2 regions of the Thioalkalivibrio sp. ALE9 genome follow, and region 2 is predicted to be linked to the other one. Evidence: riboswitches for the same ligand, from Rfam matches in the RefSeq annotation. Region 2 holds a riboswitch; the other holds the start of a gene.
The links. A riboswitch is a leader RNA that binds a small molecule or an ion and turns the genes downstream of it on or off. The one in region 2 is predicted to bind cobalamin.

Region 1 (3,207 bases), on a different contig from region 2:
GGTGCACCCTCGACGATGTGCAGGCGATCTTCGTGCTCGCGTTCGAGCTCGTGAACGGGCGCCAGATCAAGCGCCTGAGCTTCGAATGGTCCGGTGGCTGGCAGCTCGGGGCCGCCCTGGATCGACTGGAGTCCCAGGGCAACCGCTTTCGCGTGGCGCAGGCCGGGGTGGTCAGCCGCCTGCGCTCGCTCGGTATTCTGCTGTCCCAGAGCGATGCCTCGGGGCTGGACCCGCAGGTCCTGCGCGAGCCCGTAACCGACCTGGGGCGCCAGGTCCTGGAGGCACTGCGTACCCTGGAGGATCGGGAACCCGACGAGCATTCGCCGGAAGGCCAGCTCCTGGGGCTGGCACTGCGTCGGGTCGAGGACCTGCGCGAGGCGCGCGACCAGCTGATGCAGGCGCAGAGCCGTTACGCCAATGCGGTGGAGCGCTGGGAGGCCCTGCGCCGCGCCCAGGTGGAGAAGCGGGGCGAGAAGCGCTGGTTCAAGCGCAGTGTGCGCGGTATCCGGGTCAGCGAGGAGCTGATCGAGCTGACCGATGACCAGAAGCTGAAGCTGGCCAACGACTTCTGCAACTTCCTTAAGGAGTTGAAGATCCAGCGCGAAGGCGACCTGTTCTACTTCGGGGGGGCGGCGCTGGACGCCGAGACGGCCAAGCGCATCGGCATCCAACTGGCCCTGATCCTGGAGCCGCTGGTGGACCTCACCAACCCGAGCATCCAGCGCGCCATCTACGCCAACCCGGCCGCGTATCTTGGGGGGCTGTATGTGGGCATGAGCGCGGATGCCAAGGCGGGTCTGGGCTCGGCCATGGTGCGCAAGGTCCGCCAGGATCTCGGGCGCATGGCCGAATGGCTGGCGATGCGCCTCACGCGTATCTATCACCTGCCTTTGAGCGATTCCATGCGCGATTTCCTGGTCGAGCAGTACGGCGCCAACCGCGAGCGCCTGGACATGCTGGCAACGCATGCCGGGGACGAGTCGCATCCCGTGGCACTGCGCGCCGAGCGGTCGCCCGAGTTTGACGCCATGCTGCAGGACAAGACCTGGGGCCTGCTGCTGAAGCGCGGGACCCGCTATCTCCACGCCGAGGAGCGGCGCCGCCGCTGATGATCCGTCGCGACGGGCCTGGTTCGACGGTTCCGGTTGTGCGAGATCGAGTCTCCCCCGGCTGGTAATTTTGCGCCCAATTGTGTAGTGTTCGCCGCGTTCCCCGGTGCCCGGCCAGGCTCGACCTGGCGGGTTAAACGGGAAGTTCGGTGAGTCCAGACGGGTCCTCGGGAGCCGCGGGCGAAACCGACGCTGCCCCCGCAACGGTGATCGAGCGAGGGACCGTCCGACGGTCCCTGATGGTCGCGGCCAGTGCCACTGAACATAAGGTTCGGGAAGGCGCCGCACCGGAACGCTCGTCAGCCCGGAGACCGGCCAGGGAATGATCGCGCGGCATGCGGCGGGCATGCGAGGCGGATGATCGGGCCTGGCCGTTAGCCGGTTGAGGCCGATCCCCCTCGTGTCTGTCTCCCCCTGTTCGCGCGATCCCGACGAATCAACGGCGTGCGGGCGGCTCGCCGGGAGACACGGACGACATGAAACGCACAGCACTTTCCACGGCCATCCTGCTGGCCACCAGTCCCGCTCTGGCGGATACGCCGGATACCAACGACGCGCAGACCCTGGAAACCGTCCAGGTCACCGCCTCTCGCATCGCGCAGACCGTCGACGAGACGCTCGCTTCGGTGACCATCATCGACCGCGAAGAGATCGAGCGCCTGCAGCCCCAGCAGTTCACCGATCTGCTGGAGGGCCGCGCCGGGATCGAAACTTCCCAGAACAGCGCCTTCGGCAAGACAACTTCCGTCTACACCCGCGGGACAAGCTCCGACCACACCCTGCTTCTGATCGACGGCGTGCGCATGGGGTCGGCCACCAGTGGTGGCGCAAGCTGGCAGTTCCTGCCACCGGAGGAGATCGAGCGGGTGGAGATCGTGCGCGGTCCGCGCACCAGCATCTACGGTTCCGATGCGATTGGTGGCGTGGTGCAGACTTTCACTCGCGAAGGCCGCAAAGGGCCTCCGAAAGTCAACGCGTTTGTCGGCGGTGGCAGTTTCAATACCCGCGAGGCCGGGGTTGGTGTCGCGGGTGGTACCGAGAGCACGAACTACAGTTTCTCGCTCAGCCACTTCGCGACCGACGGCATCAATGTGCAGGACGATGTCGGTGACGACGAGCGGGATGGCTACGACAACACCTCGTTGGCAACCAAGGTCTCGCACCGTCTGGATAATGGCGTCGAGTTCTTCGGGAATATTCTTTATTCGGAGGGCACGACCGAATTCGACAGTGGCTCGATCTTCTCGCCGGATGAATCCGACTTCGTCCATGCCGCGCTTCGCGCCGGCGTGAGAATTCCCGTCACTCAGCGTTGGGACACCGAGCTCTCTGCAGGGCACAGTCGCGACGAATCGGACAACTTTCTTGAGGGGGAATTCTTTTCCCAGTTCGATACCCGTCGCGATATGGTCAATTGGCGCAACGACATTGTGGTTGCGGACAATATCCTCGTCATCACCGGTATCGACGCCTACGAGGATCGTGTGGCGAGCGATACCGTTTACGACGAGGATTCGCGCTACAACCTAGGAGCGTATTCCGTTGTTCAGGTCGACATGGGTCGCCACGACCTGGAAGGCAGCCTGCGCTACGACGACAACGAACAGTTTGGTGACAAGGTCACGGGACAAGTGGCCTGGGGCTTTCAGATGACCGACCCGCTGCGTCTGCGGGCGTCCTACGGCACTGCGTTCAAGGCGCCGACTTTCAACGACCTGTACTTCCCCGGGTTTGGTAATACCGACCTCGAGCCGGAGGATTCGCGGAGCCTCGAAATCGGGGCGCGCTACACACGCGAGGCCTACTATGCCGATGCTGCCGTCTTCCGCACGGAACTGGATCAGATGATCAGTTTTGATCCCGTTGCATTTCGGGCTGAGAACATCGATGAAGCACGTATTCAGGGAATCGAGCTGGAAGCGGGTTACGAAAGCCCGCGCTGGGCTTCTCGCGCTTCCCTTACGCTGATGGACGCCGAAGATCGTGAGACTGGCAAGGAACTTCGCCGGCGCTCGCCCGTGACGGCCCGGTTCGATCTCGATCGGAATCTCAACCGTTTTTCGGTTGGGGGCTCAGTGATTGCCAAGAGCCGGTCGTT
Region 2 (3,207 bases):
GCCTCGCCGTTTAGCGGGCGTACCGTGTGTCCGGCCTCCCGCCAGGCCCGGGCGTGCTCGTTGTAGCTGGGTTCGAGGATGCCGACGCGCGCCGTACCCGAGCGCAGCGCCGGCAACAACTGGATCGCCGCCTGCGAGCCCGCGACGGGCAAAGGCGCCGCGGTGCCGTAATAGTCAGCGGCCGCGGCCTCGAGCCCGTCCTCCGGTTCCGGCAGCCGCGCCCAGACCCGCTGCGGGACCTCGCCCACGGGATAGCCATGCGGGTTGATGCCGGTGGAAAGATCCAGCCACTCTGTTGCCGGAATGCCGTAGCGCGCTGCTGCCTGGCGCACACCACCCCCGTGCACTTGCACGAGCGCCCGGGGTTCGGGCATGGGAGCCTTCTGCGGATCAGAACAGGACAACGACAATCACCCCCACCACGATGAATGCCATCCAGATCGCCAGCGCCCGGTCCACCAGCGCCACCGCCTGACGAATGCCCGCGGCATCGGCCAGGCGGCCCATGCCCAGGCGCGGGCGCCACTCGCGCTGGCCGCCATAGGGCGCCGGGCCGCCCAGCACCACGCCCAGCGCACCGGCCCCAGCGGCCATCACCGGCCCGGCATTCGGGCTCTTCCATCCGGCGGCCTGTTCACGCCAGCACTGCAATGCGTCCCGCCCGCGCCCCGCCAGGGCATAGGCCAGGGCCGTCAGACGCGCCGGGATCAGGTTCATGGCGTCATCCAGCCACGCGGCCGCCCAGCCGAACGTGGCATACCGCTCGTTACGGTACCCCCACATCGCATCCAGGGTGTTGACCAGCCGGTAGGCCACCACGCCCGGTGCCCCGGCGACCAGGAACCAGAAGATCGTGGCAAACAGCGCATCGTTGCCGTTCTCCAGGACCGACTCGATGGTCGCCCCGCTCACCCCGCGCACGTCCAGGGCCTCCGTGTCCCGACTGACCAGCATCCCCACGCCCGTGCGGGCACCGTGCAAATCATCCGTCTCCAGGGCCCGCGCGACCACCTCTGCGTGTTCGTCCAGGCTGCGCCAGCCGATCGCCAGGGTCAGGATCGCCAGCGACAGCAGCCAGCCCCACGCCAGCGACGCCCCCAGAGCGGCCAGCGCCACCCATGGCAGGACCAACGCCGCGAGCAGCAACGCCCCGCGCAGGCGACTGGGCGCATGCCAGCGCGCCTCGGCCCAGGCCGCCAGCCGACCGAACCCGGCCAGCGGGTGGAATCGCCGCGGATCGCCGAACAAGCGATCGAGGATCAGGGCGCCTATCAGGATCAGGAAAGCGCTCATGCGCTGTCGGATCCGGTCCGTTCGTCCGCCCCGTTTCCGGCGCCTGCCGCATCCGGGGCGGCTGCCAGCTCGCCGCGCACGCCCCAGCGATCCTGAAAGACCAGTTCTTCCAGGGGCCGCCGGCGATCCCAGCCCGCGGTCTCCAGCATCGGCCGCTCGTAGAAACGCTCCACATGGCCGAGGCACAGCACCGCGATCGGATAGCCGCCCTCCGGCATGTCCAGCTGCCGCGCCAGCCAGTCCGGATCGAACAGCGAGACCCAGCCCATGCCCAGCCCCTCCGCGCGGGCCGCCAGCCACAGGTTCTGAATCGCGCAGGCCGCCGAGCACAGGTCCATCTCCGGTAGCGTACGCCGCCCCAGCACATAGCGTTCGCGGCCGTCGGTCAGGGCCACGACCAGCAACTCCCCCGCCTCGCGGATCCCTTCCAGCTTCAGGCGGTGCACCTCCGCCGCGCGCTCCCCGCAGGCCTCGGCGGTGCGGGCCTGCTCGTCCGCGGCGTGGGCATGCAGGGCCTCGCGCAGGGCCGGGTCGGTTACCCGCAGGAAGCGCCAGGGCTGCATGTACCCGACGCTAGGCGCGCGGTGGGCGGCCTCCAGCAGCCGGCGCAGCGTAGAGCCATCCACCGGATCCGGACGGAAATGGCGCATGTCGCGGCGTTCCCCGATCACGCGATAAACCGCCTCGCGCTCGGCCGAGGCGAACGCGTTCGGATGCTCTGCTGTCGGTTTGGGGTCTGGGTTCGTCATGCGTTTCCGTCGGGGCGACGGCACGGCGAAACCACGAAGGAACGGGCACCGCAGATGGTGCCCGTGCCCTCGATCGTTGCCCGCCGCACGATCGCAGGATGCGTCATCACCAGGCCGGTCTCCGGGCTTGCGAGCGTCGGCGGCTGCCGATGCCACAGACGCCTTCCCGTGACCCGTGGGGGCACAGTGGCCAAGCCTGCGGTGTGGTTCGCCGCTCACTTACCGTTGCGGGGGCAGCGCCGGATTTGCACCGGCTTCCCGTTTCACCTGCGCATTGCAGGCACCTGATTCAAGCCGCCGTATGATACGCGTTCGGCGCGCCCCCGACCAATTTGGGCACCAAACCATCTTGCCCATGCTGCTATGATGAAACGCTTTTGCGGCTTGCGCGCAGTACCGCGGCCACCCTCGATTCCACCTTCAATCAATTCCACAACCTTCGGATTTTCAATGGATTACAAGGCCCTCGGACGTTACCCCGCGATGCTCGTCGCGATGTTGCTGTGCACCGCGCCCGCACTGGCCGACCCGATCTCGGTGACCGACGACGACGGTCACGAGGTCCGGCTGGAACAACCCGCCGAGCGCATCGTCAGCCTCGCCCCGCATATCACCGAGGTCCTGTTCGCCGTCGGGGCTGGCGACAAGCTGGTGGGCGCGACCCAGCACAGTGACTTCCCGCCGGAGGCGGAGATGCTTCCCCGCGTGGGCGGCTACAGCCGCATCGATATGGAGCGCGTCGTGCAGCTCGATCCGGACCTGGTCGTTGCCTGGCGCAGCGGAAACTCGCAATCCCAGATCGAACACCTGCGCGAGCTCGGCTTCCACGTCTACGTGTCGGAGCCCCGCAGCTTCGATGGCGTGTCCGCCAGCATGCGCCGCATGGCACAGCTCGCCGGCACCGAGACGCAGGGCGACGAGGCGGTGCGAAGCTTCGAGGAGGCGATCGACACCCTTCGCCAGGACTACGCCGAGCGCGACCCGGTACGCCTGTTCTATCAGGTGTGGGAACAGCCCCTGATGACGGTGAACGACGACCACCTGATCAGCGAGGCGATCCGCCTGTGCGGCGGGGTGAACGTGTTCGGCCACCTGGACCGGCTGGTCCCGCGCATGGATCGCGAGGCGGTCATCGAGGCCGACCCGGAGGTTATCATTGGCGGCG

Region 1: another riboswitch for cobalamin. It lies ahead of D106_RS0100790 (TonB-dependent receptor domain-containing protein); the one in region 2 lies ahead of bluB (5,6-dimethylbenzimidazole synthase).

What each region holds. Positions count from the first base shown of each region.
Region 1 covers NZ_KB898122.1:161,829-165,035, forward strand. Annotated here, with positions in the region: gene D106_RS0100785 (hypothetical protein) at 1-1,109, shown strand, start outside; cobalamin riboswitch at 1,197-1,444, shown strand; gene D106_RS0100790 (TonB-dependent receptor domain-containing protein) at 1,586-3,207, shown strand, end outside.
Region 2 covers NZ_KB898134.1:9,530-12,736, forward strand. Annotated here, with positions in the region: gene cobD (threonine-phosphate decarboxylase CobD) at 1-374, opposite strand, end outside; gene cbiB (adenosylcobinamide-phosphate synthase CbiB) at 391-1,293, opposite strand; gene bluB (5,6-dimethylbenzimidazole synthase) at 1,290-2,042, opposite strand; cobalamin riboswitch at 2,137-2,345, opposite strand; gene D106_RS0112225 (cobalamin-binding protein) at 2,493-3,207, shown strand, end outside.